One region of the Variovorax sp. HJSM1_2 genome, then DNA from elsewhere that is predicted to be linked to it. Evidence: predicted binding sites of a transcription regulator. Region 1 holds the regulator's gene; each other region holds the start of a gene.
The links. Region 1 encodes sigma-54, which starts transcription at its own class of promoters, with help from an activator protein. Its sites were predicted from a motif close to TGGCANGNAANCTGCTTT; they were not measured.

Region 2: a site for sigma-54 is predicted at 2,036-2,053, ahead of ACFQ95_RS08505 (formate/nitrite transporter family protein). Genes of this name have one in related genera too.
Region 3: a site for sigma-54 is predicted at 5,257-5,274, ahead of ACFQ95_RS14755 (PEP-CTERM sorting domain-containing protein). Genes of this name have one in related genera too.
Region 4: a site for sigma-54 is predicted at 4,419-4,436, ahead of ACFQ95_RS21740 (circularly permuted type 2 ATP-grasp protein). Genes of this name have one in related genera too.

Annotation. Positions count from the first base shown of each region.
Region 1 is NZ_JBMOXA010000018.1:47,333-55,000, reverse strand. It holds gene ACFQ95_RS18355 (THUMP domain-containing class I SAM-dependent RNA methyltransferase) at 1-1,062, opposite strand, end outside; gene ACFQ95_RS18350 (RNA polymerase factor sigma-54) at 1,125-2,720, opposite strand; gene lptB (LPS export ABC transporter ATP-binding protein) at 2,808-3,587, opposite strand; gene lptA (lipopolysaccharide transport periplasmic protein LptA) at 3,584-4,228, opposite strand; gene ACFQ95_RS18335 (thiol:disulfide interchange protein DsbA/DsbL) at 4,335-5,009, opposite strand; gene ACFQ95_RS18330 (SPOR domain-containing protein) at 5,118-5,882, opposite strand; gene argS (arginine--tRNA ligase) at 5,891-7,588, opposite strand.
Region 2 is NZ_JBMOXA010000006.1:69,783-77,450, forward strand. It holds gene nirB (nitrite reductase large subunit NirB) at 1-148, shown strand, start outside; gene nirD (nitrite reductase small subunit NirD) at 172-525, shown strand; gene ACFQ95_RS08500 (nitrate- and nitrite sensing domain-containing protein) at 591-1,898, shown strand; gene ACFQ95_RS08505 (formate/nitrite transporter family protein) at 2,235-3,047, shown strand; gene ACFQ95_RS08510 (protein kinase domain-containing protein) at 3,147-4,898, shown strand; gene ACFQ95_RS08515 (zf-TFIIB domain-containing protein) at 5,019-5,309, shown strand; gene ACFQ95_RS08520 (efflux RND transporter permease subunit) at 5,450-7,668, opposite strand, start outside.
Region 3 is NZ_JBMOXA010000012.1:2,101-9,768, forward strand. It holds gene ACFQ95_RS14735 (fumarylacetoacetate hydrolase family protein) at 1-897, opposite strand, end outside; gene ACFQ95_RS14740 (extradiol ring-cleavage dioxygenase) at 1,057-1,935, opposite strand; gene ACFQ95_RS14745 (aldehyde dehydrogenase family protein) at 1,961-3,436, opposite strand; gene ACFQ95_RS14750 (LysR family transcriptional regulator) at 3,558-4,496, shown strand; gene ACFQ95_RS14755 (PEP-CTERM sorting domain-containing protein) at 4,541-5,206, opposite strand; gene hpaH (2-oxo-hept-4-ene-1,7-dioate hydratase) at 5,388-6,191, opposite strand; gene ACFQ95_RS14765 (YidB family protein) at 6,461-6,946, shown strand; gene ACFQ95_RS14770 (M20 family metallopeptidase) at 7,048-7,668, opposite strand, start outside.
Region 4 is NZ_JBMOXA010000028.1:11,152-18,819, reverse strand. It holds gene ACFQ95_RS21750 (DUF2126 domain-containing protein) at 1-1,233, opposite strand, end outside; gene ACFQ95_RS21745 (DNA internalization-related competence protein ComEC/Rec2) at 1,644-4,217, shown strand; gene ACFQ95_RS21740 (circularly permuted type 2 ATP-grasp protein) at 4,464-5,990, shown strand; gene ACFQ95_RS21735 (alpha-E domain-containing protein) at 6,022-6,144, shown strand; gene ACFQ95_RS21730 (alpha-E domain-containing protein) at 6,163-7,122, shown strand; gene ACFQ95_RS21725 (EAL domain-containing protein) at 7,420-7,668, shown strand, end outside.

The sequences.
Region 1 (7,668 bases):
GAAGAAGTCGCCGCCGTCGTCGGTTTGTGCCTGTTCGCGGCTGACAACTTGCACGGGGGCGGCCGCGCCGCGTCCGGCATCACGGCCGGCGTTGCGCCCTTCACGGGCCACACCGGCGACGGCAATCCGGTCGCCATAAGGCGGGTTGATCATCAACACACCGCTGGCGGTGGGCGGTTGGCGTTGCAAGGCATCGCCGCCGCGGAACTGCACGCAGTCGGCGACACCTGCGCGTTCGGCGTTGCGCATGGCGAAGTCGACCATGCGGTGGGCCACGTCACTGCCAAAAATCTCGGTGCGCGGCTTGTGCTCGGCGGCGCGGGCCTGGCTCAGCAGCGAATCCCATACGTGGGGTTGAAACGGCAGCAGCTTCTCGAATGCAAAGCGGCGTCGGCTGCCTGCGGCAATGTTGCAGGCGATTTGCGCAGCCTCGATGGCAATGGTGCCGCTGCCGCAGCAGGGGTCGTACAGCGGTGTTTCACCATCCCATTCGCTCGCGGCCAGCATGGCGGCGGCCAGGGTTTCCTTGAGCGGCGCTTCGCCCTTGTCTTCGCGCCAGCCACGTTTGAACAGCGGCTCGCCCGAGGTGTCCATGTACAGCGTGGCGCGGTCGGTGGTCAGGTGGGCATAGATGCGCACGCCGGGCCAACGTGTGTCCACATCGGGGCGCACACCGTGTTTGTGGCGGAAACGGTCAGCCACGGCGTCTTTGATCTTCAGCGCCGCAAAATTGAGCGAGGTCAGTGGGCTGTGCTGCGCCGTGACTTCAATCTTGAAGCTTTGTTTGGGCGTGAACCAGATCTCCCAGGCGACCTGGCTGGCCGCTTCGTACAGGTGTTGCTCGTTGCGGTACTCGGTGTTCGACAATTCGATGAGCACACGCTGCGCCAGGCGGCTGTGCAGATTGAGCAGCATGGCATCGCGCCACGAAGCACGCACCAGCACACCGCCACGCAGCACCAGCAGGTCGTCGCCTTGCAGGTTGGTGAGCTGGTGCACCTCTTCGGCGAGAAAGTCTTCAACACCTGCGGCGCAGGGCAAAAATAGCTTGAGCTGGTTCATGGCAAATAGGTTCGCTGTTCGCGGGTTGGGGCAATGCCGTGCGCGCTAGACGCGCATCGACATTAAAGCGCTTTGCGCAGGTTTGTGGGCGCAATACGCAGCGCCTCGCGGTATTTGGCCACCGTGCGGCGGGCACATTCAATACCTTGCTCTTTGAGCATGTCGGAGAGCTGGCTGTCGCTCAGGGGCTTTTTCGGGTCTTCGGACGAGACAAACTGCTTGATCAGCGCGCGCACAGCGGTGCTGGAGGCGTTGCCACCGGTCTCGGTGCCGAGCGACGAGCCAAAGAAGTACTTCAGTTCGAAAGTGCCGTGCGGCGTGGACATGTATTTGGCCGTGGTCACGCGGCTGATGGTGGATTCGTGCAGCCCGAGTTCATCGGCAATTTCACGCAGCACCAGCGGGCGCATGGCCAGCTCACCATGGGTGAAGAAGTTCTTCTGCCGATCAACAATGGCGTTGCTCACGCGCAGTATGGTGTCAAAGCGCTGCTGGATGTTCTTGATGAACCAGCGCGCTTCTTGCAGCCGTTGCTGCAGCGCGGCATTCACCGAGGCATCGCGTCCACCACCTTTGTGCTGTTTCAGCGCGTTGGCATAGATGTCGTGCACCTTCAGGCGCGGCATCACGTCCTGGTTCAGCCGCACCCGGAAATTCGCCTGCGCGCCACGGCCTACCTTGGTCACGATGACGTCGGGTATGACGATGTTGCGCTCCACGTCAACAAAGCGGCGGCCCGGCTTGGGCTCCAGGCTGGCGATCAGGCCCAAGGCGGCTTTGATCACCGTGTCGGAGGTGCGGCACTGGCTGGCCAGGCGCTTCACATCACGCCGGGCCACCAGGTCCATGGGACAGGCGCACATGTTGATGGCGGCGACGCGGATTTGTTCCTGCTCTTCTTCTGCCTCATCATCGGCCAGGGCGCGCAGTTGCAGCGTCAGGCATTCTTCTAGGGTGCGCGCGCCCACGCCTACCGGCTCCAGGCTTTGCAGCAAGCCCAGCGCCATGGTGAAGCGGTGCTGCAGCTCTTCGATTTCTTCGAGCTCGTCGTCTGGCTCGGCCAGGCTTTGGGCCAGCTCTTCGAGGCTGTCTTCCAGGTAGCCGTCTTCGTTCAGCGACTCGATCAGGAAGCGCAGCGCCGCGCGGTCTTCTTCGCTGAGCCGGAGGGCCAGCGCCTGGCGGTGCAGGAACTCGGTGAGCGACATCTGGCTGCGCGCCAGTTCGGTGGCGTCGACTTCGCCGTCACTCTCGTTGTTGTTGGTGCGCGGCGGCGCGTCGCCGCCCCATTCGCTGTCGTCCGGGGCGATTTCCGAGGTGCCGTCGCCTTCCCAGTTCTGGTTGTCGTCCTGGGGGCTCAACGGGCTTTCAGACTCCATCTGGCTGTCTGATCCGGTGTTGTCGGTGCTGCTGGACGTGGTGCTGGTGGCGTATTCGCTTTCGCGGTCTTCGGTGCTGACCTGTGTGTCGGCATGGCTCAGGCCGAATTCTTCGCGCGGCGCCTCGTCAATGCCGACTTCCAGGAACGGGTTGTCGTCGAGCATCTGCTCGACTTCCTGGCTCAGCTCCAGCGTGGACAGCTGCAGCAGGCGAATCGACTGCTGCAGCTGCGGCGTGAGCGCCAAATGCTGCGAAACGCGTAGCGATAAACCTTGTTTCATGCGCGCGCCTCCCGCACCGCCGACAAGGCTGGCGGTAGCAGCAGGCCAAGCTGCGCCCCAAAGCTGTTACGCACGCATTCCATGGGCTTACATCCGGAAATGCTCACCGAGGTAAACCCGGCGCACTTCGGCGTTGTTGACGATTTCAGAGGGCGTTCCTTGTGCCAGCACTTGGCCATCACTGATGATGTAGGCGTGGTCACAAATGCCTAGGGTTTCGCGTACGTTGTGGTCGGTGATGAGCACACCAATGCCGCGCGATTTGAGAAAGCTGATGATGCGCTGGATCTCGATCACCGCGATCGGGTCGATACCGGCAAACGGCTCGTCCAGCAGGATGAAGCGCGGCTGGGTGGCCAGCGCCCGCGCGATTTCCACGCGGCGGCGTTCACCACCCGACAAAGCCAGCGCTGATGAACTGCGCAGATGCTCTACGCGCAAGTCTTGCAGCAGGTCGGTGAGGCGTTGTTCCAGTTCGGCTTTGCTGAAAGGTTTGTCGTCCTCACCGTGCTGCAACTCGAGCACGGCGCGTACGTTTTCTTCTACCGTGAGTTTTCGGAAGATAGAAGCTTCTTGCGGCAAATAACTCAAACCCAGGCGCGAACGGCGGTGGATGGGCATGCCTTCCACCGGCTGGTTGTCGATGAAGATCTGCCCGCTGTCTGCACGCACCAGGCCCACAATCATGTAGAACGAGGTGGTTTTACCGGCGCCGTTGGGGCCGAGCAAACCGACTACCTCACCCTTGCGGACCTTCAAACCCACATCTTTGACCACCTTGCGGCCGCCATAGGCTTTTTGCAGGTGGCGTGCTTCCAGGCAGGACGAATCGTCCACCGGGGATGTGGCGACTTGCGCCGCCGTCACTTGCGCTCCCCGCCGAGCTGCAGGCTGGGGCGCAAGGCCGGTGCCGTCGTGTTGGCGTCTGGCACAGCGGGCGCGGAGGCCGCTGATTTGGGTGTCAACATGGCGCGCACACGCCCGCCAGAGTTAGCGGTGCCCGCGCCGCCCGGCGCGCCAGCCAAGTTGCGTACGCTGCCGTCGACGGTGAACACGCCGGTGGTGTTGTGGTAATTGATTTCGGCACCCGTGGTCTCATCGCTGAGCTTGGTCCCCAAGTAACGACGCATCACCGCGCGGCGCACCAGACGCACGTTGTCGGCCTTGCTGTCGTAGTAGATTTCTTCGGCTTCGCCTTCGATGAACTCATCAACGCCTTCGCGCTTTTGCCGGAAAAACGCCAGCTTGCCGGCCGCTGCGGTAACCACGCCATATTGGTAACCTTCTGGGTCTTGACGTACATCCACCCGCGCGCCGCGCAGGATGATGGTGCCCTTGGTCATGACCACATTGCCGGTGAAGACATTGGTCTGCTTCAGGTCGTCGTAACGCATGGCGTCGGCTTCGACGTTCATGGGCTTGTCTCGGTCCGCCGTTTCGGCGTGCGCAGCCCCGGCCGTGAACGCCAATGCGGCCAGGAGGAGTGCGATGGTGTTGATTTTTTTCATAGAGGCATGAATCTTGCAGATCATTGTAGCGGCGACAACCTCCGCGCCATGAAAAATGCCCGCTGTTGCGGGCATTTAAACGGCAAATTAACGACTCAAGCAGGCATCAAGACTTGGCCGGCCCAGCCTTGCGCTCCTGGGCGACCAGGTAGTCCACGATCGCCAGGGCACGCGGCATGCCTTGCGCCAGCGAACCGTCGGTGTAGAACTTGCCGGCCACGCCCAAGGCGGGCACACCTTCCACCTTGTAGGCTTCTTGCAACTGCGAGGCCTGGCGCACCTTGGCGCTCACGGAGAACGAGTTGTACACCTCGGTGAACTTGGCTTTGTCTATGCCTTGTTTGGCAACCCATTCGATCACGGCGTCGTCGCGGTCGAGTTTTTGGTGGTCGACGTGGATGGCCTGGAACACCTTGCCGTGCATTTGTGGCAACAGGTTCATGGCTTCCAGCGTGTAGAACAGCTTTTGCGGCGGCACGAAGCTGCTCTGGAAGTTGACCGGCACGCGGCGGAAGGCCACATCCTTGGGCAACTGCTTGAGCCAGGACTCCAGCGTAGGCTCGAACGCATTGCAGTGCGGGCAGGCGTACCAGAAGAACTCCACGACCTCGATCTTGCCCTTGCTGGCACCGTCTACGGGCGCCGCGGTTTTCAGCACGTTGTAGTCGGTACCTGCCTTGGGGGCCATGCCCTGTGCTTGTGCCGCACCGAAGGGGGCGAGGGCCAGCGACGAGGCGGCGACTGCCCCAACAGAGGCCAGGGAAAATTCACGACGTTTCATTTACGATCACTCCTTGTGGCCGTTCTGACCAGGGGCGGTTGGAAAAGTTCAGCCACTGCGCAGTGCTTGCGCGAATGGCCTGGGATTTTCGGTTGAAGCCGGTTTGACCTAACGCTGCACGCGCACCAAGGCGCTTTCGTTGCCCAGGTCTTCCAGACGCGTGCGGGCTTTTTCCGCATCGTCTTTTTTGTTGTAGGGCCCCATGCGCACGCGGTAGACGGTGCGACCGGATTGCTCGCGCTCGGTCACTTTGGCCTGCAAGCCGGACATCGCCAGCTTGGCGCGTTGGGCTTCCGCGTCTTCTGGGGTGCGGTAGGCACCGGCTTGCACAAAGTACTCAAACGGATCGGCCGCGTCGTTGTCGGTCTTGGCCGAGGGGGCGGCAGCGGCCGTGGTGGTTGATACGCCTTTGGACTTGGCCCGCGCCAGGTCACCCAGCGGGTCGAAGTTCGGGTCGTTGGCCGGGTTGGGTTTTGTATCGCCCTTCACCGGAGTGGACGCCATCGCTGGCAACGTGGTCACCGGGGAAGGTGCCGCCACTGGCGCAGGTGCGGGTGCAATGCCTGCCACGGCTGGAGCGCCGGGTGTGGCGGGAACCACGGTGCCGGTGGCGGTCGCGGTGGTGGCACCCGCCTCGGCCGTGGCTGGCCGGGCCGGGTTCTTGCCCTGCAGTGGCGTGTTGGGGTCCCAGCTTTTGTTTTTTTGCTGCTCGGCCGCATCGCGCTCGGCGCCAGAGTTGACGCCCTTGCCGGCGACGAAGGGCACCGGCACCTTGGTGACGTAGACGGCCACGGCCAAAGCGGCACCCAGTCCAATCACCAGTCCCAAGATGAACCCGATGGCCGTGCCGCCGCGCTGTTTTTTCTGCTTCATGAAGGTCTTCACATTTTCTTCGGCGCACTCACCCCGAGCACGGCCAAGCCATTGTGCAACACCTGCGCTGTGGCGGCGACCAGGGCCAGGCGTGCCAGTTTCACCTGTTCGTCGTCCACCAGAATGCGCTCGGCATCGTAGTAGCTGTGGTAGCTCGCGGCCAGATCGCGCAGGTAGAAGGTGACGTCGTGCGGCGCAAAGTCGGCACAGGCGCCGGTCAGCATTTCGGGGTAACGCGCGAGTTGCATCATCAGCGCCTGGGCTTGCGGGCTGGTCAACGGCGACAGGTCGACCTTGGCCAGGCTTTCCACTCCAGCGCCGCCTTGTTCCTGCCACGCCGCCAATACCGAGCAAATGCGCGCATGTGCGTACTGCACGTAATAGACCGGGTTGTCGTTGTTCTGCGCCAGGGCCAGGTCGACGTCGAACATGTATTCGGTGTCTGGCTTGCGGCTCAGCAGGAAGAAGCGCACGGCGTCCTTGCTGGTCCAGTCGATCACATCGCGCAGCGTGACGTAGCTGCCGGCACGCTTGGAAATCTTCACTTCTTCGCCGCCGCGCATCACACGCACCATGGTGTGCAGCACGTAGTCGGGGTAGCCTTCGGGAATGCCAACACTGGCGGCTTGCAGGCCGGCGCGCACACGCGCGATGGTGCCGTGGTGGTCGGTGCCCTGGATGTTGACCACGCGGTGGAAGCCGCGCTCCCACTTGGCGATGTGGTAGGCCACGTCAGGCACAAAGTAGGTGTAGCTGCCGTCGGTCTTGCGCATCACACGGTCTTTGTCGTCGCCGTAGTCGGTGGAGCGCAGCCACAGGGCGCCGTCTTGTTCGTAGGTCTTGCCTGCGGCAATCAGCTTGTTGACGGCGGCCTCGACGCGGCCGCTGGTGTAGAGGCTGGACTCGAGGTAGAAGTTGTCGAAGCGCACCTCGAAGGCGCGCAGATCCAGATCCTGCTCGCGGCGCAGGTAGGCCACGGCAAACTCGCGGATCGAATCCATGTCGTTGATGTCGCCGCTGGCGGTGACTTCACGGTCGTCGGCCTTGACAGTCTTCTTGGCCAGGAAGTCGTTGGCGATGTCATTGATGTAGTCGCCGTTGTAGGCGGCGGCTTTTTCGCCGCTAGGCCACTCCGGGTCGCCGGGCTTGAAGCCTTGCGCGCGCAGATGTGTGCTGCTGGCCAAGGTGCCGATCTGCACACCCGCGTCGTTGTAATAAAACTCGCGGTAGACGTTCCATCCCTGGGTTTGGAACAGGTTGCAGATGGCGTCACCCAAAGCCGCTTGTCGGCCGTGGCCCACATGCAACGGGCCGGTGGGGTTGGCCGAGACAAACTCCACCAGCACACGTTCGCCCTTGTCGGGCTGGGTGCCGAAGGCCGTGCCAGCGGTCAGTACTTCGTGCACCACCGCTTGTTTGGCGGCGGGCTTGAGTTTGATGTTGATGAAGCCCGGGCCGGCGATTTCTACCGCATCCACCCACTGCTGAAACGCGGGCGTGGCCAGCAGTTCAGTGCGCAGTTGTTCCCCTAGCGCACGCGGGTTGGCTTTGAGCGGTTTGGCCAGCTGCATGGCGGCGGTGATGGCGAAATCGCCCAGCGCGGCCATCTTCGGCAGCTCGAAAGCGGCTTTTTCACCCGCACCGGGCAGAATCTTTTCCAGCCCGCCGGCCAGGGCCGCGAGCAAATCTTGTTTGACTGAGAGCATGTGGTGATTTTACGGGGCGCAATGTCAAGTCATCCGTTTGGGGACAAGCGGCGTTATAAAGACCAATCTTTCGGGGCGTG
Region 2 (7,668 bases), on a different contig from region 1:
CATCACCGACCCCGAAACACGCAAACGCTTCCGCTCGTTTGTCAACAGCGACAAGGCCGACGAACACGTGATCTTTGTCGAGGAGCGCGGCCAGATCCGCCCTGCCCGCCCCGATGAACGCGCACCGGCGCTGGCAGAAGCCGCTTGAACACCATCACCAGAAAGCCCCTCATGAAAACCGAAACCCAAACGACCTGGACTGACGTTTGCGCTGTCGACGACATCCTGCCCAGCACAGGCGTCTGTGCGCTGGTGGACAACCGGCACGTCGCCGTGTTCCGCCTTAACATTGTGGATGGAAGCGACCAGTTCTTCGCCATCGACAACGTCGATCCCAAGTCGGGCGCGAGTGTGTTGTCGCGTGGCCTGCTCGGCAACCTGGGCGAGCGTGTGGTCGTGGCCTCGCCGCTGTACAAGAACCACTTCGACCTGCACACCGGCGAATGCCTGGAGGCGCCCGAGCATTCGGTACGTGCGCACGGTGTGCGCACCGATGGCGGTCGCGTGAGTGTCGCTTTGGCTTGAGCGGCGGTTGATGGCCCAGCGCTGCTGATAGCATCGGCAGCCCCACCACTGCATAGAATTTCCGCATGCCCGACTCGGCCGATCCCCTGGCAGCTTTTTCCGTCTCCACCCTGGTGCTGCGCGCCAAGCAGTTGGAGATTGATGCGGTGCGCCATCTCGCCTGCCGCGCCGACCTGGTGGACGCACTCGGCCAGTTGATCCAGGCCCTGCAGCGCGAGCGCGGCGCCTCCAGCATTTACCTGGCCTCCAAAGGACTGCGTTTTGCCGACGTGCGCCGCAACACCGTCCACGAAGCCCAGGCCATGGAGGCCCGGCTGCGCGAGGTGTTCGCCCAGCACACCGAGACGGCGCAGGGGGCCACCGCCAAATCGCTGTCCCTGATGGCATGGGCCCTGCTCGGTCTGGACGCGCTGACCGCACTCCGCACACAGATCGAGCGTCAGGCCATGTCGGCACACGACGCGGTTGCCGCCTTCAGCCATCTGATCGCCGGACTGATTGAGCTGGTGTTCCATGTGGCCGACGCGGCCAGCCTGCCCAGCGTCTCACGCATCCTGGTGGCCTTTTTGCAATTGGTGCAGGCACAGGAAGAAGCCGGCCAGGAACGCGCTCTGGGCGCCTTGCTGTATGCCTCGGGCAGCGCCAGCGAAGAACAGCAACAGCGTGTGCTGAACCTCATCGACGCGCAGGAGCGCAGCCTGCTGGTGTTCGCCGAATTTGCCGACCCGGCCTTGCGCCAGCGTTGGGAACAGCAGCAGTTGCAGCCCGGTGTGGCACGGCTGGAGCGCCTGCGGCGCACCTTGTGCACCACCCGGCCGGAGCATCCGCTGGACAGCAATCTCAGTGACACCTGGTTCGACGTGTGCACCGAACGCATTGACCAGTTGTGGCAGTTGCAGATAGCGCTGATGACACAATTGCGCGCGGCCTGCGCCGCAAGCATCACCGCAGCCCAGCAGGACCTGCAAGACTCCAAGGGCTTGCTGCGCCATCTGCGCGACAACCCGCCGCCGCGCACCCACGCGGTGGACCGCTTCTTTGACCCGGGCAACGCCAGCGCCCCCACGGCTGCGCCGGCAAGTTCCGCAGCCACGGGCCAGGCCAGCACTTCGCTGCATGATGTGCTGCAAGCCCAGACCGCACGCCTGACAGACATGGAACTGGAGCTTGTCGCGGCCCGCCGCAAGCTCAATGAGCGCAAGGTGATTGACCGCGCAAAAGCCATGCTGATGAGCAAACTGGGCATGAGCGAAGAGGTCGCCTTCCGCACCCTGCAAAAGACCTCGATGGACGAAAACCGCCGCCTGCTGGATGTGGCCGAAGCCACCCTGGCGTTGCCGGACTCGGCCTTTGCCCAATTGGCGCAACGCTGAACCATTGCGGTGCATCGCGTGCCGGCTATGCACTGACGCGAGGCCAGGCGGCGGGCATCACACCCGGCGTTTCAGCAAAACCTATACATGCCGTGTTTTTTGTGCCCCACACATGTGCAACATGCCGGCCTTGGCAAAGGTATGGATATTGCTTAACCCACACATCGGGCTGATGAAGGCCTGAGCAAGCCCACAGCGCACCCCGGATAACGGCGTCCATTGCAGCACTCGCAAACCTGAGTGCCGCAACGGACGCCGTTTTGCATTCTGCAGTGCTTGAACGCCATGTTCAGCAACGCCCATCCCTCCCCTTTTATCCAGCCCAAAGGAAGTCAAATGGCCTACCTCGCCCCTGCCGAGTTCGTCACCAAAATGGTCGATGCCGGTGAATCCAAGTTGCTCATGTCCACCCGCGACACCTTGATCCGCTCCTACATGGCCGGTGCCATCCTGGCCCTGGCCGCTGCCTTTGCGGTGACCGTGACCGTCAACACCGGCAACCCGCTGCTGGGCGCCATCCTGTTCCCCGTGGGTTTCATCATGCTGTACCTGATGGGTTTTGACCTGCTCACCGGCGTATTCACCCTGGTGCCCTTGGCTGTGCTCGACAAACGCCCCGGCGCCACGTGGAAAGGTGTTTTCCGCAACTGGGGTTTGGTGTTTGTTGGCAACTTCGCCGGCGCACTGACGGTGGCCGTGTTCATGGCCATCATCTTCACCTTTGGTTTCAGCGAAGCGCCGAATGCAGTGGGCGAAAAGCTAGGCCACATTGGTGAAGGCCGTACGCTGGGTTATGCCGCACATGGCGCCGCCGGCATGCTCACACTGTTCATTCGCGGCGTGATGTGCAACTGGATGGTGTCCACCGGCGTGGTCGCAGCCATGATGTCGACCACTGTTTCGGGCAAGGCCATAGGCATGTGGATGCCCGTGATGATCTTCTTCTACATGGGTTTTGAGCACTCCATCGTCAACATGTTCCTGTTCCCCACAGGCCTGTTGCTGGGTGGCAAGTTCACGCTGATGGACTACCTGATCTGGAACGAGATTCCCACTGTGCTGGGCAACCTGGTCGGTGGTCTGACCTTTGTTGGCCTGACGCTTTACTCCACACACTACAAGACCGCCGCCAAGCGCGTGGCGCAGTAAGCCCCTGGCTCCGGTGCTGCGCACTTTCCGCCCCCGTCGCTGGGGGCAGCACCTGCAGCCTGGCATAGCCAGTTCTGCGGTACTTCCACACGGGATGCCATGAGCCAAACTTTACGCGTGACACTGGGCCAGCATTCGCGCGCCGGGACCAAGGGTGTCAACCAGGACTTCCACGGCGCCATGCTGCCGCAAGGTGCATTGCTGACGAGCAAAGGCATAGCGCTGGCGCAGGCCGATGGCATTGGTTCCAGCGCCGTCAGCCAGGAAGCCAGTGCGGCGGCGGTACGCGGATTTCTCGACGACTACTACGCCACTTCGGATGCGTGGTCGGTGCGACGCTCGGCACAACGTGTGCTGGGTGCGACCAATGCCTGGCTGCACGCGCAAACCATGCGTAGCCATGCGCGCTTCGACAAGGACCGGGGTTACGTCTGCACCTTCAGCGCCCTCATCCTGAAGGGCCGTGAAGTGCACTTGCTGCACGTCGGCGACTCACGCATCTACCGCCTGCAGCCGCAGGCGCTGGAACAATTGACCGAGGACCACCGTGTGCATTTGTCATCGGTCGAATCGTTTCTTGGCCGCGCCCTGGGCTTCGGCCCCAATCTGGAGATCGACTACCGCTGCCTGCCGGCCGAGGTGGGCGACATCTACCTGCTGGCCACCGACGGCGCCTACCTGCACCTGGATGCCGCCGCCGTGGCCGAGGCCCTGGCGTTATGCCCCGACGACTTTGACGCGGCCGCCAGCGCCCTCATCAGCATCGCCCAGGCGCGTGGCGCCGACGACGACGCCACGGTGCAACTGCTGCGCATAGACGCCCTGCCCGCGGCCAATGCTAACCCGCTGAGTTTGCTCAAACTTGAAGCACAGCGCGAAGGCCTGGCCCTGCCGCCACCGCTGGCGCCGCGTGCCAGCTTCGAGGGCTACAGCATTGCACGCGAGCTGCACACCAGCGCGCGCAGCCACGTGTTCCTGGCCACGGACGACACCACCGGCCAGCCCGTGGTGCTGAAAACGCCCTCGGTCGATCTGCGCGATGACGCGCATTACCTGGATGGTTTTCTGCTCGAAGAATGGGTGGCACGCCGCATACACAGCCCGCATGTGCTCAAGCCCTTCCACACCGACCGCCCGCGCCAACATGTCTACGTGGCGATGGAATTTGTCGACGGCCAAACCCTTGCGCAGTGGATGACCGACCACCCCAAACCCGAGCTCGACAGCGTGCGCAGCCTGGTGGCGCAAATCGCCAAAGGTTTGCAAGCCTTCCACAGCAAAGAAATGCTGCACCAGGACTTGCGCCCGGCCAATGTGATGATAGACCGCAGCGGCACGGCAAAAATCATAGACTTCGGCTCCACCTACGTGGCCGGCCTTTCCGAGGGCACACCCCATGCACGTGCTGACGCCATCGCCGGCACGCTGCAATACACCGCACCCGAATACTTCACCGGCGACGGCGGCAGTGCCCGCTCCGACCTGTTCTCGCTGGCCGTGCTCAGCTATCAGATGCTTACCGGACAACTGCCCTACGGTTTGCAGGTGCCCCAGCTCAAGTCGCCCGCCGATCTCAAGCGCCTGCGCTACCAGCCGCTACGCCACCTGCGCCCCGAGCTGCCGGAATGGCTGGATGCCGTGCTGCAAAAAGCCCTGCAGCCGCAGCCCGCCAAGCGCCAGGAAGCACTCAGCGAGTTCATCCACGACCTGCATGCACCAGGCCCCCAGTTCCAACGCAAACGCGCGCCGCCCTTGGTGGAAAAACACCCGGTGGTGTTCTGGCAGCTGACGTCGTTGCTGCTAGGCCTGGCGGTGGTGGTGTTGCTCGGGCTGCGGGCCTACGGCCATTAAGGCCGGCGGCGACAGCACACATGCCCATGCGCGCTGTACACCTACAGCCCTCAAGCCATTGGCCTCTTCACCTAAGGTTGCTGCACCCTGTTAGCAGAAGCTGTTTTGAAGGAGCCCGAAATGAAATGTCCGACCTGTCCCGACGCCACCCTGGTGATGGCCGACCGCCAAGGCATAGAGATCGACTACTGCCCGCAGTGCCGTGGCGTGTGGCTGGACCGGGGCGAACTCGACAAGTTGATTGAACGCAGCGGCGCGGGCGCAGCGCCAGTACAGCAAGCCGTTCAGCAGCCGCAGTATGCGCAGCCGCAATACCAGCAGCAGCGCCGCCCTGACTTTGACGACTCTGGCTACAACAAGCGCCAGGGCTACCGCAAACAAAAGTCCTGGCTCAGCGAGATTTTTGACTAGCCTTTAAAGGCTTTAAGCCTTTTAGCTTCTCTACGCATACTGGATATGCGTGAATAGCTACAGAAGCAATAGCATCTGGAGCATAAAAAAACCCGGCATGGCTTATGGGGCCATGCCGGGTTTTGTGTTGAAGCCCTGGTTTATTTGGCGATCAACTCTTCGTGAGCTGGTGCCAGCGGCTTGTGCGCGTCGGCACCATGGCCATGGCCCGCATCCGGTGCATCCTTGGCCACCGTGGTCTTGGCACCCGGCACCGTGCCGCGCGCCAGCAGCGTGTAGACGGTGGGCACCACAAAGATAGTGAGCAAGGTGCCCAGGCTCATGCCGCCGACAATCACCCAGCCGATTTGCTGGCGGCTCTCGGCGCCCGCGCCGTCGGCCAAAGCCAGCGGCACCGCACCCAGCACCATCGCGCCGGTGGTCATCAGAATCGGCCGCAGGCGCTGCGACGAGGCTTTGACCAGAGCGTCCACCATGTCCATGCCGTGTTCGCGCAACTGGTTGGTGAACTCGACAATCAAGATGCCGTGTTTGGTGATCAGCCCGACCAGGGTGATCAAGCCGATCTGCGAATACACATTCAGCGAGCCGCCCGACCACTTCAGCGCCAGGAGCGCACCAATCATGGACAGCGGCACCGACAGCATGATCACCAGCGGGTCGATGAAGCTTTCAAACTGCGCCGCCAGTACCAGGAAGATGAACACCAGCGCCAGCACAAACACCACGGCCAGCGCGCCCTGCGAATTGCGGAACTCACGCGAGATGCCGTTCAGGTCGGTGGTGTAACCGGGCTTCAGCACCTTGGCCGAAGTCTGCTCCATGAAGTTCAGGGCCTGGCCCAGGGAATAGTCGGACGACAGGTTGGCCGAGATGGTGGCCGAGCGGCGTTGGCCGAAGTGGTTCAACTCGCGCGGCGACACGTTTTCACGCGTCTTCACCAAGGCCGAGAGCGGGATCATGGTGTCGTTGCGGCCACGCACGTAAATGCTGTCGATGTCTTCCGGCGTGGTGCGGCCGCTGGCGCGGGTTTGCACAATCACGTCGTACTGCTCGGCATCACGCTTGTAACGCGTCACGTTGCGCCCACCCAGCATGGTTTCGATGGCGCGCGCCACGGCGTCCACCGAAACCCCCATGTCGGCGGCTTTGTCGCGGTCGATGTCGATACGCAACTCGGGTTTGTTCAAACGCAGGTCAATGTCAACGGACTGGATGCCCGGGTTCTTCGCCATTTCATCCTGGAACTGGCGCACCACCTGGGCCAGGTTCTGGTAGCTGTCCGAGGTTTGGATGACGAAGTTCAGCGGCCGGTCACGGAAACCCTGGCCCAGCGACGGCGGCGTGATGGTGAACGCGCTAACGCCCGGCAATGCGCCGATCTTGGGCCCCATCTCGCGCGCCAGATTGAGTGTGCTGCGGCTGCGTTCTTCCCAGTCCACGGTGCGGAACACCACGCTGCCTTGCGACACCGTAGGGTTGCCGATGTTGGCGAATACACGGTCGAACTCGGGATACTTCTTGCCCAGTTCTTCCAGTTCCTTGGCGTAGCGGTCGGTGTACTCCAGCGTGGAACCATCGGGCGCGTTGATGTTGGCCAGTATGGTGCCGCGGTCTTCGAGTGGCGACAGCTCCTGCTTCATGCTGGGGTAGACAAAGTAGATGGCGGCGGCGCTGGCAATCATCAAACTCAGCACAATCCAGCGCGCCTGCAGCAGCATTTTTTTGGTACGCACACCCATGCCACGCTCACCCGCGCGCGGCTTGTAGCCGGTGACGATGATGCGACGCAGCAGGCGGCCGTAGGCGTCGGACAAGGCTGTCAACGCACGCTCCATGCCGCTGTCAAAACGGTTCGGCTTGGGGTTGTGCTTGAGCATCAGCGAACACATCATCGGCGTGAGTGTCAGCGCCACAAAACCCGACACCACCACCGCCCCGGCCAGCGCCAGTGCAAACTCGACAAACAAGCGCCCCGTGCGCCCCGGCGTGAAGGCCAGCGGCGCGTACACCGCCACCAGCGTGGCGGTCATGGTGATCACGGCAAAACCGATTTCGCGCGCACCTTTGATGGCCGCCGAGAACGGGTCCAGGCCCTCTTCTATGTGCCGGAAGATGTTCTCCAGCATAACGATGGCGTCGTCCACCACCAGACCGATCGCCAACACCAGGGCCAGCAACGTGAGTGTGTTGATACTGAAACCGGCCAACGCCATCAGCGCAAACGTGCCGATCAAACTCACCGGAATGGTGATGATGGGAATGATGGACGCACGCAGCGTGCGCAGGAACACAAAGATCACCAGCGCCACCAGCACCACGGCTTCAAAAATGGTGTGGTAGACGTTTTTCACCGAGC
Region 3 (7,668 bases), on a different contig from region 1:
CCGCTCGTCAAAACCAAAGGCCACGCGCCGCACTTCGGGGCTGTCGTTGGGCTGATGGCCGACGCCCAGGGCCGACGCACGCGGCGCCGGAATGGCGACCACCGTGCCGGTTAAACGCCCCAGGCCGGTGATCTCGCACTCGACCACATCGCCGGGATCCACCGAGCGCGAGTGGCACGGTGTGCCCATCAGGATCATATCGCCCGGCACTAGCGTGATGTGACGCGCGATGTCGGCGATTACATAGTGCGGGCCCCAGATGGTTTCGTCGCCAATGTGCGCCTCTTGCACCACCAGGCCATTGCGGTAGGTGCGCAGCGTCTGCTCGAAAAGATTGATACCACGCACAATGCCTGGGCCTATGGGCAGCAGGGTGTCGGCCCCCTTGACGCGCAGCATGCTGCCCTGGTCGGTGTCGCGGTAGTTTTGCAGGCCCATGTCTAGCGCCGGGCAAAAACCTTCTATGTAGTCCCAGGCCTCATCGGGCAACACGTTGCGGCAGGTCTTGCCTATGACCACGGCGTATTCACCCTCGTAGTTCAGGTACAGGCTGTCGGCCGGTTTCAAAATTTCGCAGCCGTGGCCGTTGAGCGAGGTCGGTGGTTTGGTGAAGTAAGTCGGTGTTTCGCTGGGCTTGGGCGCGTTGCGTGTCTCGAAGCTGCGCGAGCTGTAGGAGATGTGCACAGCGATGATCTTGCTGGGGGTGACAGGTGGCAAATGCTGCACATCGGCCGGGCTCACCACACGCGCATCATCGAGCCGCAATTGGCCTTGCTGCGGGCCGTCCTCGATGAGGGTGCCCCAGGCAACACTGCCGCCCACCAGCACGCGGCGGCGCTCCAAACGTGGGCCACGCATCACGGCGGGCAGTTCCTGGATCGGAAATTCAAAGTTCACAACAATGCTCCTAGACGCAAACGGGCACAAACAACGGCAAGCGCAGCGAGCCGTATCGCAGGCGAACACCGCCGAACCGGCTTTGCCGGGCGGCTGGTGTTGCCCCCTGCAAGGGGGTTGGCGTAGCGACACGCAGTGCGCGAAGACTGGGGGTATTCCTCACGGTTCAAACCACATGTGGATGTTGCCGGTGCCACGGGCGTTTTCGTAGGCCGATAGCGCTTCGCCTTTGGCGCGGCATTCCTTGCCGCCCATGGCGCCCAGCATCTGCAGGTAGTGCGCGCCAAAAGCCTCCCACGGCTTCTTGCGGTAGTCCTCGTCCCAGCGTTCCAACACCGTGTCGTGCCGGCCCTGTTTGAAGAGTTCAATCGCGGCTTTGTCGCTGGCGATGTTTTCCGGGCGCGACACATTGCTCTCGTGAAAGATGCGCGGATGGTTCGGCTTCCAGTCGATGGCATTGAACTTGTGGCTCAGCGCGCCCGAGGCGAGCAACACCACACGCAGGCCACTGCTGCGCACGGCCTCGGCAATCGCCTCGCCCGACTTCAGAAAATGCGGCCAGTCACAGTTCTGGCACGAGCTGACGGTGACCACCGGCACATCGGCCAGCTCCAGCCGCAACTGCTTCACCAGGTTGATGGTGGCGTACTGTTTGCCCAGTGCCGGGTTCTGAATGACGCGGTTGTAGCCGCCACGGGCACGCGAGGCTTCTTCAATCGCCAGCGCCAACGCCGGGTGGCCACGGTAGGCGTAGGGCACACCGTGCAAGTACCAGGGCATTTCTTCGGAGATGTAGGTGCCCTCGTAACGCGCGGCACCGTCCACCAGGTGGTAGCCGGTGGTGAACCAATGGCTGTCGAAGATGATGACCACGTCGGGCTTAGCGGCCGTGATCTTGGCGCGCAGTCGCGCGTAGCCGGGAATCAGATCCGAGTCTTCACCCGCGCCCATGAGGCGGCGGAACTCTTCACATTGCATCAGGCCGGGGTGGTGCGAGACCAGGGCACCGCCGACAATTTTTCCTGCGTTGGGGCTCATGTTGTCTCCTTATTCTTGTGAATGCTTACCGATGGCTGAAGCTCGCACGGAAAGGTTTTTTCGGCACCACCACGTCCTTCACATCACAGAAGAATTCAAAGCTCCAATCACCACCTTCGCGCCCCACACCCGAGCGTTTGATGCCGCCAAACGGTGCCGCCAGATCGCGGATGCCAAAGCTGTTGACCCAGATGAAGCCGGTGCGCACCTGCTCGGCCACGGCGGTGGCGTGCGCGGTGTCGCCGTAGACCACTCCCCCCAAGCCGTAGTCGGTGCCGTTGGCCAGGGCGATGGCCTCGGCATCGTCGGCAAAGGTTTGCAGCGTGAGCACCGGGCCGAAAACCTCGTTCTGCACGATCTCGCTGCTCTGCTGCATGTGGGTGAGCATGGTGGGCGCGTAGTACTGCGCGCCAAACGGGTGTGGCGCGCCGCCCCACAACACCTCAGCGCCGGCGTCCACGGCGCGTTGCACAAAGCCCTGCACACGTTCGACCTGGCGTGGGTGGATGATGGGGCCGACCTCGGTGGCCTCATCACGCGGATCCCCCACCTTGAGCTGTGCCACATAGCCACGCATGGCCGCCACAAAGGCATCATGCACCTTGTGGTGCACCAGGAAACGTGTGCCCGCCAAACACACCTGGCCGGCGTTGCGGTACATCAGCGCGCCGGTGGCGGCGGCGTTGTCGAGGTCGGCATCTTCGAGCACGATGAACGGCGACTTGCCACCCAGCTCCAGGCTGCAGGGTACGAGGTTGGCGCCCGCTGCCCGGGCAATCCACTTGGCCGTGGGCACCGAGCCGGTAAACGAGATACGCGCCAGGCGCGGGTCGCTGACCAGCTTGGCACCCGTGCCCGCACCACTGCCCTGCACGATGTTGAACACGCCCGGCGGCAGGCCGGCGGCGTGTGCGCAATCGGCCAGCAGGCTGCTGGTGAGCGGCGCCCACTCGGGCGGCTTGACGATGACGGTATTACCGGCCGCGAGTGCCGGGCCAAGCTTCCAGGTGGCCAGCATCAACGGCGAATTCCATGGTGTGATGATGGCCACCACACCCGCCGGATCGTGCCGCACCAGGTGTGTCGCCTGCTCGGTTTCCATGGGGCGGTCTTGCAGCGTCAACGCGTGTTCGGCAAACCAGCTGAGGTTGAGCATGGCGCGTGGCACCACGCCGTGTTTCATGCGCGACAACAAAATGCCGGCGTCATTGGATTCGACCTGACAAAAGGCTTCAGCGCGTTTGCCAATCTCGGCGGCTAAGCGGTCGAGATAGGGTTTGCGTTCGGCCGCCGTCAGCGCCGCCCAGGCCGGGAAGGCGGCCAGTGCCGCACGTATGGCGGCGTCCACATGCGCCGCCGTGCCTTCGCTGATGCGGCCCAGCAGGCTTTGGTCTATGGGGCAGTACAGGTCGAACAGCACCTCGGAGGCGACACGTTCACCGTGGATGTAGTGGTGCGGCGAGACGGCAAAGCCCGCCACGTGAATTTGCTCTGTGCTCAAAGAGATGTCTCCAATCATTTCTCCAGCGCAGTGTGCGCGGCCCCGCGCGGCGCAACAAACGATAAATTTTGGTGTACTGTGAAGACTTGCTTATCAATACGCCAGAACAGCTGTTTCACCCATGCCACTCCCCCGATTCACCTCGCGCCAGCTCGAAGCCTTCGAGGCCGTGGCCGAAATGCGCAGCTTCACCGACGCCGCCGACCGTCTGGCGCTCAGCCCCTCGGCAGTCAGCCAGTTGATCAACGAGCTCGAATCCACACTCGACTTCAAGCTGTTTGACCGCAGCACACGGCGCGTGGAAATCTCCAGCGCCGGGCGCGAGTTTTTGGCCTCGGCCGACTCGGTGTTGAAACACCTGCGGCTGGCGCAGTCGGCCGCCGAAGACGTGCGCAACCGGGCCGCCGGCATTGTGCGCATTGCAGCACCCTTGGTGGTGGCCAGCGTGATCCTGCCGCCGGTGATCAAGGCCTATGGCAGCACCCGGCCCAAGGTGCGGGTGCACATCCGCGACGTGCCGGTGGACCGGCTGGTGGACGCCGTGGCCAGCGGCGACGCCGACCTGGCCATGGGCCCGGACCGCGCCGTGGGCGACGACGTGGAACGCATTGCACTGTTCAACAGCCCATGGGTGATGTGGTGCGCCCCTAGCCACCCCTTGGCACGGAGGCGCAGCGTGACCTGGGCCGAGCTGCGTGCACACCCGCTGGTGGCTGCGGGCCGCGACCACGAACGCAGCGTGGCGCAAATGCACGAGGCGCTGCCGGGCAACGAGCGCATCACACCGATAGACGTGGTGGACAACATCTCCACCGCCTTGGGCATGGCGGCTGCCGACCTGGCCGCGACCTTGTCACCCGCCTATGTGCAGGCGCTGGCCAAACCGCTGGGCCTGGTGCAACGCAGCATCACCAACCCCGAGGTGATGCGCCAGATGTGCCTGTACCAACCGCTGCGCCGTGCCAGCTCGCCGGCGGCGGAAGGGTTTGCAGAGTTTCTGGCGCAACGCTTCACCGCAGCTTCGCCCCGCGCCGCGGGTAAACGCCGCGCCACAAAGTAAAAAACCCGCCGAAGCGGGTTTTCAAAGACGCTCAAAAGCGCCTGTCAGGCCTTGCGCTTGCGCACGGCAGCGAGTCCCGCCAGGCCTAGGCCCAACAGCGCCAAAGAGCCTGGCTCGGGGATGGCGTTGTTGCTCGCCGTGTCGGAGAACGTGGCGGAAAACAAGACGTCGAAGTCACCGGCCCACGTCTCCCATGTCGAACTGGCCAACCGAGAGAAGTCATTGCCGTTGTTGAAGAAAACAAAGCGGCCGCCGTCATATGAATTGCCGCCAGCGGTGGTCGGCATCGACGCGCGGCCATCATCGCCACCATCGACGTCCGACGTGGAGAAGAAGGCCACGTACTGCGTGCCGCTGGTCAGGGAGAGTGCGCCCGTGTCGAAGGTGAAGGCATACGGCGAAGAAGCCGCGCCGGAAAACTCTTGCACCGCGCTGCTGTAAAGCGCGGAACCCACAATTTTCAAGCCGTCCCAAGCGTAGATATAGCTCTTGAAGCTGGTCGTCCCCGAACCCGAGCTCAGGTACATGGTGTACGAATTCAGGTAGTTGCCCGCAGCCGTGAAGGTTTGCCCGTAAGTGGCAGTATCGGTTTCGGCGAAGGGCCCAATCGTGCTGCCACTCCAGGTGCCGCTGGTGACCACCGTGGCCTGGGCCGTCATGGCGCATGCGGCAACAGAAAAAGCGACGGCGAGATGTTTGATGACTTGCATGAAGTGTCTGAAATTAGGTTTGGTTTGTGGAAACAACTAACTCGTTACTTAATGCAACGGTTATGCCACATAACAAAATCAAACACTTACGTACACTTATGGATGCAGGTGTAAAGAACGGCGACAGATCCCCGATCTCGCCAACACCTCACCTCAACCCGGCTCAGCCCGCCACCAAGGCTCACATAAACCGAAACGCAATCGCGCCCAAGGGTCCGTAGTCGGCGTGAAAGGTATCGCCCGCCGCCGCCGCCACGGGCCGCGTGAACGAGCCGGCCAACACGACCTCGCCCGCCGCCAAACCTTCGCCGTGCGGCGCAAGCTTGTTGGCCAGCCAGGCCACACCGTTGGCCGGGTGGTTCAGCACCGCCGCCGTCAAGCCGCTTTCCTCTATGACGCCATTCTTGTAAAGCAGCGCGCCACACCAGCGCAGGTCAACCGCATCGGGCTTGACTGGGCGGCCGCCGAGCACGATGCCGGCGTTGGCCGCGTTGTCGGCAATCGTGTCCAGCACTTTGCGCGGCGCCTTGGTCACGTGGTCGAGTTGTTCGATGCGTGCGTCGATGATCTCTATCGCCGGCACCACATAGTCGGTGGCGGCGAGCACGTCGAAAATGCTCACACCCGGGCCGCGCAAAGCTTTGCCGAGGATGAAGGCCAACTCCACCTCGACACGCGGCAGGATGAAGCGCTGCAGCGGGATGTCCGCACCTTCGGGGAACAACATGTCGTCGGTCAGCGCGCCATAGTCGGGCTCGGTGATTTGTGACGAAATTTGCATCGCGCGCGAGGTCAGGCCGATTTTGTGGCCGAGGATTCTGCGGCCCTCACTGAGCTTGATTTGCACCCAGGCGCGCTGGATGGCGTAGCTGTCGGCCATCTCCATCGCCGGAAAGCGTTTGGAGAAGTGTTCCACCTGCACACGCGTTTGTTCGGCCTGGTGCAATTCGCGCGCCAGCGCCTGGTGTTGGTCGGGGGTCAGCATGCCGGTCTCCTGGTTTTAGGTTTGCGGCCGAGTTTGCAATCCACCGCCGGCCACCACAAGCGATAGATATTGGTGAACTGCTTAGCGGCTCTTCACAATGCGGCCGCAATTCACGATCATGGGCCCGTATGCACAGGGTTACAAAATGGGCCGCCCCAGCGCCTCATGTCAACCCATAATTTGCAGCCCGCCGTAGCCTGTCCTGGGCCCACGGTGCCTTGTTTCGCTGGCACTGCGCCGGCCTTTTCTTATTTTTAGGAAGCAACATCATGGGTCTACTCGATTCCATACTCGGCGCTGTCATGAACAACGGGCAATCGCCTAATCAAGGCCAAGCTGGCGCGGCCGCAGGCCTGGGCGGCTTGGGCGGTTTGCTTGGCGTGCTCGCCAGCAACCCGCAGTTGATCCAGGTGATCACCGGCATGCTGGCCAACAATGGCAGCCAGGGCGGTCTGGGCGGTTTGATGGACAAGTTCCAGCAGGCCGGCATGGGCGACGTGATTGGCTCGTGGGTGGGAAGTGGCCAAAACCACGCCATCTCGGGCGAGCAACTCAGCCAGGTGCTGGGGCCAGACACACTGTCCAGCATTGCTGCTCAGTTGGGCCTGCAACCCGGTGAAGCCGCAGGCCAGTTGTCGCAAGTGCTGCCAGGCTTGATCGACCAACTCACGCCCCAGGGCCAGGCCCCCGCGCAGGGCCTGGGTGGTGAGCAGGACTTGTTTGGCATGCTCGGCGGTTTGCTACAACAAAAATAGCTCTTTACGCTGATGCAGATTGCGCGAGACGGCAATTTGGCTTGAAAACACAAAAGCCGGTTTGCATTGCGCAAACCGGCTTTTTGCTTGGGCGTTGAAACTCAGGCGGCGGCTTCAGCGGGCACCGTGCCCTGCGCCATCTTGCCCATGACGTGGGCCACCGCCGCGGTGAGCTTCTTGGCGTAAGGCACATGCAGGAACTCGTTCGGGCCGTGGGCGTTGCTCTTGGGGCCCAACACACCACACACCATCATCTGCGCCTTGGGGAAGCCCTTGGACAACATATTCATCAGCGGAATGGTGCCGCCCTGGCCGATGTAGCCACAGCCCGCGCCAAAGTGCGCTTGCGAGGCCTCTTGCAGCGCCTGCTCGAACCACGGCGCAGTGCTGGGCGCGTTCCAACCGGTGGCTGCGCCCTGGGCTTCAAAGGTCACCTTGGCTTGGTAGGGCGCGTTGTCTTCGAGCAGGGTTTTGAGTTGCTGCACGGCGGCATCGGCCTCAACCAGCGGGGGCAGGCGCAGGCTCAGCTTGAAGGCGGTGTAGGGACGCAACACGTTGCCAGCGTTCTTGATTTCCGAGAAACCATCGGCGCCGGTCACACTCAGCGTGGGCGACCAGGTGCGGTTGAGCAGGGCTTGCACCGGCTCGGTGGTGGTGGGCAGCGCAAACACGGTGCTACCACCGCAGTCGTAGTGCGCCCAGGGAAAACGTTTGTAGATTTC
Region 4 (7,668 bases), on a different contig from region 1:
CAAGTCGGGGTTGCGCCAGGCCGGTTGGCCGTCGGCACGCCAGAAGATGTTGAGCGCCCAGCGCGGCAATTGTTCGCCCGGATACCACTTGCCTTGGCCAAAATGCAGAAAGCCGCCCTGGCCGTATTTGGCGCGCAGCTTTTGCACCAGACCGGTGGCCAGGCCGCGTTTCGTCGGGCCCAGGGCGTCGGTGTTCCACTCGGCGGCGTCGCGGTTTTCTACCGCCACGAAGGTGGGTTCACCACCCATGGTCAGGCGCACGTCGCCAGCGGCCAGTTCCTTGTCAACCGTGTGGCCCAGGGCGACGATATCGGCCCATTGTTCGTCGGTATAGGGTTTGGTGACACGCGGCGATTCATACAGCCGTGTAACCAACATGTGGTGGCTGAAATCCACCTCGGCTTTGTCGACACCACCTTCGATGGGCGCGGCGCTAGAGGGCTGTGGTGTGCAGGCCAGCGGGATGTGGCCTTCGCCGGCGAACAGGCCCGAGGTCGCGTCCAGGCCGACCCAGCCCGCGCCGGGCAGGAACACCTCGCACCAGGCGTGCAGGTCGGTGAAATCAACCGTGGTGCCGCTGGGGCCGTCGAGTGCTTTCACGTCGGGTGTGAGTTGGATCAGATAGCCGGAGACAAAACGCGCGGCCATGCCGCAATGGCGCAGCAGTTGTACCAGCAGCCAGCCCGAGTCGCGGCACGAGCCACTGGCGTTTTCCAGCGTTTCTTCGGGCGTCTGCACGCCCGGTTCCATGCGAATCAGGTACTTGACGTCTTTTTGCACCTGCTGGTTCAGGTACACCAGAAAGTCGTTGGTGGGGCGTTTGGAGAGGTCTAGCTTGTCGAGGTAGGCCCGCACCAGCGGTGTCATGGGTTCGGTGGCGAGGTAGGGCGAGAGTTCTTCCTTCAGGTCTTGGCTGTACTTGATGGGGAAGTTCTGCGCGTCCGGCTCGAGGAAATAGTCGAACGGGTTGTAGACCGACATCTCCACCACCAGGTCGACCGTGACCTTGAATTCTGTGGTTTTCTCGGGGAACACCAGGCGCGCCTGGTAGTTGGCAAAAGGATCTTGCTGCCAGTTGACGAAGTGGTTGGCGGGCTCAACCTTGAGCGAATACGAGATCACATTGCTGCGGCAATGTGGTGCCGGGCGCAGCCGGATCACCTGCGGCCCCAGGTTGACCGGGCGGTCGTACTTGTAGTGGGTGACGTGGTTCAGTGCGGCATGAATGGACATTGATGGTTCTCGGAATGCATTGAGAGAGCGCTGCCCGCCAGCCCGGGCTTGCACCGCATACTAGCAAGAGCTGAGCCAAACGGGGCGAGTGTTGCCAGTTGAGTTTGGCATGGCTTGATGCTCCGTGTGTGGCAGATGTGCTGCGCGTGAACGGGTTTGACGGTGGATATGCAATGGCCAAAGGCCAAAGCTGTTATGCGGCGCCATGCAGTTGTCTCGTGTGCTGCAATCACTAGATCTGGTGATGGAATCAAGCGGGCCGCTGACGCTTGCACTGCCTGCGGTGATTGCTATCGTTTTTAGATATCCGGCGGTTATCGCGCTGTCCAGGGCCGCGCTGTCGTCGGCACACCACAGCGCAGTCTAAGCAAAACCCACCCGCGCGCTGTTGGCCCCGGTAGCATGGCGCGATGCATCGCGAGCCTTCGCCGTTGTTCCACCGCGCCGCCGTCTACTGGGCCCCATGGCTGCTGGGCTGGGCCTTGGGTACGGCGTGGCAGTTGCAGCAAGCAGCGCTGTGGTCATTGAGCGCTTATGGGGCTGTGGCCGTGGCTGGGTGTGTGTTGATGGCCCTGGCTTGGGCCGGCGCGCGACAACTGCGCATATTCGGTGCTGCGCTGCTGTATGGCTTGAGTGCCGCTGCCTTGGCGTTTGCCTTGTGTGGCGCACGCAGCCAATGGTTTGCGCAGGGCGCTTTGGACCCGGCGCTCGAAGGTGTGGACATAGACGTGACCGGCATGGTGGTCGCCATGCCGCAGCGTAATGCGATGGGGCAAAGGTTTCTGCTGGAGGTGGCTTACGCGACGCGTAAGGGTGAAGCGCTTCGTTTGCCGCCGTTGCTGCAACTGAGCTGGTACCGCGCCGCTGCGTGGGGCGCCGAGCCCCTGGCCGAGAACCTGCCTGGCATAGGCGCACCCGACGTGCGTGCAGGCCAGCGTTGGCGCATGACGGTGCGCCTCAAGGCACCGCATGGCAACCGCAACCCTTTTGGTTTTGACTACGAGCTGCGCCTGTGGGAGCAGGGTGTGCAAGCCACGGGCTACGTGCGTGATGGCCCGCGTGACGCCGCACCGCAGCGCCTGGAAAACACTTGGCGCCACCCGGTGGAGTCGGCGCGTCAAAGTGTGCGCGACGCCATTTTCCGCACGCTGGGCCAGGCGGATGAGGCCGGTGATGCGGCCGCCAGCCAATCGCCGCAGGCCAAGCGTAATGCGGGCGTGGTGGCTGCCCTGGTGGTGGGCGACCAGAGCGCGATCGATCGCGCGGACTGGGATGTGTTCCGCGCCACGGGCGTAGGGCATTTGATTTCAATTTCTGGCTTGCACATCACCATGTTCGCCTGGCTTGCGGCCGCCGTGCTGGCTTGGGGCTGGCGCCGCGGGGGGCTCGGGCGTTGGCAGGCCAGCCTGCTGTGGCCCACGCCTTCGGTGGCCATGCTGGGCGGTGTGTTGTTGGCGACGGGCTATGCGCTGTTCAGTGGCTGGGGCGTGCCCGCGCAGCGTACGGTGCTGATGCTGGGCGTCATGGCATGGCTGCGTTGCAGCGGTCTGCGCTGGCCGTGGCTGCTGGTCTGGGCCTGGGCGGGTGGCGTGGTGTTGCTGGTTGATCCCTGGGCCTTGCTGCAGGCCGGCTTTTGGCTGAGCTTTGTCGCGGTGGGTGTGTTGTTTGCTTCAAATTCAGGAGCGTCTGCTGCAGGTTTGGAAAGCGCTGGAGGCTCATTTGGTGCCAAGGTTCTGGGCGGCGCATATGGCCGCGCCAGGGCGCTGGTGCGCGAGCAGGCCGTGGTCACACTGGCGCTGGCGCCGCTGGGTTTGGTGCTGTTTCAGCAGGTGTCGGTGGTCGGTTTGCTGGCGAATTTGTTGGCCATCCCGTGGATGAGCTTGGTGGTCACGCCGCTGGCCATGTTGGGTGTGCTGGCCTCGCCTCTATGGCATGTGGCTGCTGCAGCGGTGCAGTTGCAGGCGTCGGTGCTGGGTTGGCTGGCGACCTGGCCGTGGGCCGTGCTGACTTTGCCAGCAGCGCCATTGTGGGCCGGGCTGGCCGCAAGCCTGGGCGCATTGTTATTGGTGTTGCGTCTGCCCTGGGGCTGGTGTGGGCTGGGGCTGCCGTTGTTGTTGCCGATGTTGCTGTGGCAGCCCGCGCGCCCTGCGCCCGGTGCCTTTGAGCTGTTGGCCGCCGACATTGGCCAGGGCAATGCCGTGCTGGTGCGCACGGCCAGGCACAGCCTGTTGTTCGACACCGGCCCGCGTTTTGGCACAGAAAGTGATGCTGGCCACCTGGTATTGGTGCCGCTGTTGCGGGCCTTGGACGAACGGCTGGACCTGGTGGTGGTGAGCCACAGTGACAGCGACCACAGCGGCGGAGCACAAGCCGTGCTGCAAAGCCAGCCCGCTGCCCGGCTGCTCAGTTCCGTGGAGCCTGAGCACCTGTTGGCGCAAACCCGCCCGGTGGAGCGTTGTATGGCGGGACAGCAGTGGCAGTGGGATGGCATTCGTTTCGACGTCCTGCATCCGCAGCCACCGGACTACGCGCCGCAGGCCGCGGCGCGGCCCAAGCCGAATGCACTGAGCTGTGTGCTGCGGGTGTCCAACGGACGGCAAACCGCCTTGTTGGTCGGTGATATCGAGCAGGCGCAGGAGGCGCGACTGGTGGCGCAGGTGCCGGCGCAGCTGCGCGCCGACCTGCTGCTGGTGCCGCACCATGGCAGCAACACTTCTTCCACCAGCGCCTTTCTGGAGGCGGTGAGTCCCAGCCTGGCAGTGGTGCAGGCCGGGTATCGCAACCGCTTTGGCCATCCCGCGCCGCGGGTGCAAGAGCGTTATCAAGCGCTGGGTATCCGCTTGGTGAGCTCGGCGCAGTGTGGTGCCTTGCGTTGGCACTCGGCCGCACCACGCGCCTTTTCCTGTGAGCGTGAAACCCATGCGCACTACTGGCAGCATGCCTTGGTGGTCGCCAATGAAACCGACCTCAAGGCCCCGGACTGAACAGCGCATCCACCCACTTTTTGGGTGTGAAATGTGGATGCAGTCGAGTAGACTGTTTTTGGGATGTATGCAATTTGGTGGGGTAAATCCGTGGCTTTTGCTGGCGCGCAGCGTGGGCCATCAGGCTTGCACCACGGCCACCCACCAGCCTCGGCATCTCGTTTCCGGAATGTTGTGTCGTCACCAGAATTTGCACCGTCTTGGCGCGTAACTTGCTATTCTGTAACTTCAAGGAGAGAACAATTCATGGCGAAATTTGACGAGATGTACACCCGCTTGCCTTACGAGTTTTTCTCTGACGGTGCACAGGTCCGTGACCACTACAAGACCTACGATGCCTGGTTGGCGAAGCAGCCCGGAGACATGATGGCCAAGCGCCGCGAAGAATCTGAAATGATTTTTCGGCGGGTCGGTATCACCTTTGCCGTGTATGGCGCCAAGGACGAAGATGGCGCAGGCACAGAGCGGCTGATTCCGTTTGACTTGATTCCGCGCATCATTCCAGCCAAGGAGTGGGCTGACATGGAGCGTGGCCTGGTGCAACGCGTGACCGCGCTGAACCGTTTTATCTACGACGTCTACCACGACCAGGACATCATCAAGGCCGGACTCATCCCGGCCGAGCAGGTGATGCACAACGCCCAGTTCCGCCCCGAAATGGTGGGCGTGGATCTGCCGAACAACATCTACTCGCATATTTCCGGCATCGACATCGTGCGTGCGCCCGATGCCCAGGGCAACGGCGAATATTACGTGCTTGAAGACAACCTGCGTGTGCCCAGCGGCGTGAGCTACATGCTGGAAAACCGCAAGATGATGATGCGTTTGTTCCCCGACCTGTTCAACCGCCACCGTGTGGCGCCGGTCGCGCATTACCCGGATCTGCTGCTGGAGACGCTGCGCGCATCGGCCCCGGCGACCACCGCCGACCCTACGGTTGTGGTGCTGACCCCCGGCATGTACAACAGCGCCTACTTTGAACACGCTTTCCTGGCCCAGCAAATGGGCGTGGAGCTGGTCGAGGGGCAGGACTTGTTTGTCAAAGACAACTTCTGCTACATGCGCACCACACGCGGCCCCAAGCAGGTGGACGTGATCTACCGCCGCGTGGACGACGACTTTCTGGATCCGCAAGTGTTCCGCCCCACGTCCACGCTGGGCTGCGCCGGCTTGATGGCCGCCTACAAGGCCGGCAACGTGAACATCTGCAATGGTGTGGGCACGGGTGTGGCCGATGACAAGTCGATCTACCCCTACGTCACCAAGATGATCGAGTTCTACCTGGGCGAGAAACCCATCCTGAAGAACGTGCCCACCTATATGTGCCGCAACAAGGACGATTTGCAATATACGCTGGACAACCTCAAGGACCTGGTGGTGAAAGAAGTGCACGGTGCCGGTGGATACGGCATGCTGGTGGGGCCGGCCTCCACCAAGGCCGAGATCGAAGAATTCCGTGCGGCCCTGCTGGCCAACCCCAGCGGCTACATCGCCCAGCCCACGCTCAGCCTGTCCAGTTGCCCGACGTTTGTCGAAAGCGGTATCGCGCCACGCCACATCGACCTGCGGCCGTTTGTGTTGTCGGGCAAGGAGGTGCAAATGGTGCCCGGCGGTCTGACCCGTGTGGCGCTCAAAGAAGGTTCGCTGGTGGTGAATTCATCGCAGGGCGGCGGCACCAAGGACACCTGGATCCTGCAGGGGGACAGCAATGGCGCCGCCAGTGGTGCCACGGCTTCGCAGACGCAGACCCAGTCGTCTGTCAAGCCAGCCTGAGCCGATCACGTAGAAGAAGAGGAATAACAAGATGCTTTCACGTACCGCCGATCATTTGTTCTGGATGTCCCGTTACACCGAACGCGCCGAAAACAGCGCCATAGGCGATGTTTCACCAAAATACAGCCCAGCGCGCAGCGCGTGCGGTGTTTGAGGCCTAGGAGATAACGACATGCTTTCACGTACCGCCGACCATTTGTTCTGGATGTCCCGTTACACCGAGCGCGCCGAAAACACCGCGCGAATGTTGGACATCAACTACCAAAGCTCGCTGCTGGCGCAAACCGATGCGGCGGCGCAAAGCGGCCTGCAGGGTTTGTTGTCCATCAGCGAATTGCTGCACCCCTATAGCGCAAAGTACGGCGAGATCAATGCTCAATCGGTGATGGAGTTCATGGTCAAGGACGAGACCAACCCGTCGAGCATTTTTTCCTGCCTGCGGGCCGCGCGTGAAAACGCGCGTGCCGTGCGCGGCAGCCTCACCACCGAGGTCTGGGAAACACAAAACCAGACCTGGATAGAACTCAACCGCATGCTCAAGGCTGGCGCGTTTGAAGAGGATCCAGCGCAGTTTTTCGATTGGGTGAAGTTCCGCTCGCATCTTTCGCGCGGTGTGCAACTGGGCACCATGCTGCAGGACGAGGCTTTCTACTTTTCACGCATAGGCACCTTCCTGGAACGTGCAGACAACACCGCCCGTTTGGTGGACGTGAAGTTTCACGCGGTGGAGCGCGACTTCTATGGTGCGTCTACCGGCCGCGACCAGGAGTACGACTTCTACCACTGGAGTGCGATCCTGCGCACGGTGTCGGGCTTCGAGGTCTACCGCAAGGTCTACCGCGACGTGATCAAACCCGAACGTGTGGCCGAATTGCTGATCCTGCGCTCGGACATGCCGCGCTCGCTCAGCGCCTGCCTGAACGAAGTGGTGAGCAACCTCACCGTGGTGTCCAGCAACCCCAAGAGCGAGACCCTGCGCCGCGCCGGACGCTTGCGGGCGGACCTGGAATTTGCGCGCATCGACGAGATCCTGGCCACGGGCCTGCACGCCTTCCTCACGCAGTTCTTGGACCGCGTGAATGAACTCGGCGCGCACGTCAGCCGCGAATTCCTGGGTGCACCCGCAGCGTGACGCGTTGAGCTGCCATCGGGGTGTGTGGGGTGCTGCAGGTCCATGCCAGCGCTGTTTGCGCTGGCGAGGGCTGTCGCGGCGACACCGCCCGGTGACATGGCAAGCCCGAAGGCCGGTGGCTTCTGGAACAAACGGTATCGGCTCGGCACCGTCCCAGGCACAAACCCCGGCCGCAAATTTGCGCTTCGCTTTTCCTGCCAAACCAAGATTGGGGCGGCTGCCCATGGATTTCAAATACCGTTTTATGGCTTTCGAATTTGCCAGACTTGGCGTTAACCGCCAAGGCATGGCCTGGCAATGAATTTTTTTACCCGCTGGTTAGGCCGCCTCAGTGTTGGTCGCAAGCTCACGCTGATCTATTTGCTCGATCTGACGGCCGTCATCTATGTGTCGGGCATTCTGATCCACGAGAAGTTCAACGCCATCGATTTCACGCGCAAGGAAATTGATGGTGCGCAGTACAGCGCGGCCGTGCGCGACGTGCTGATGCAGCCTTTTCTGCAGAACGGCGTGGCATCCGAGTTTGCACACGAGGCACTGCAACGG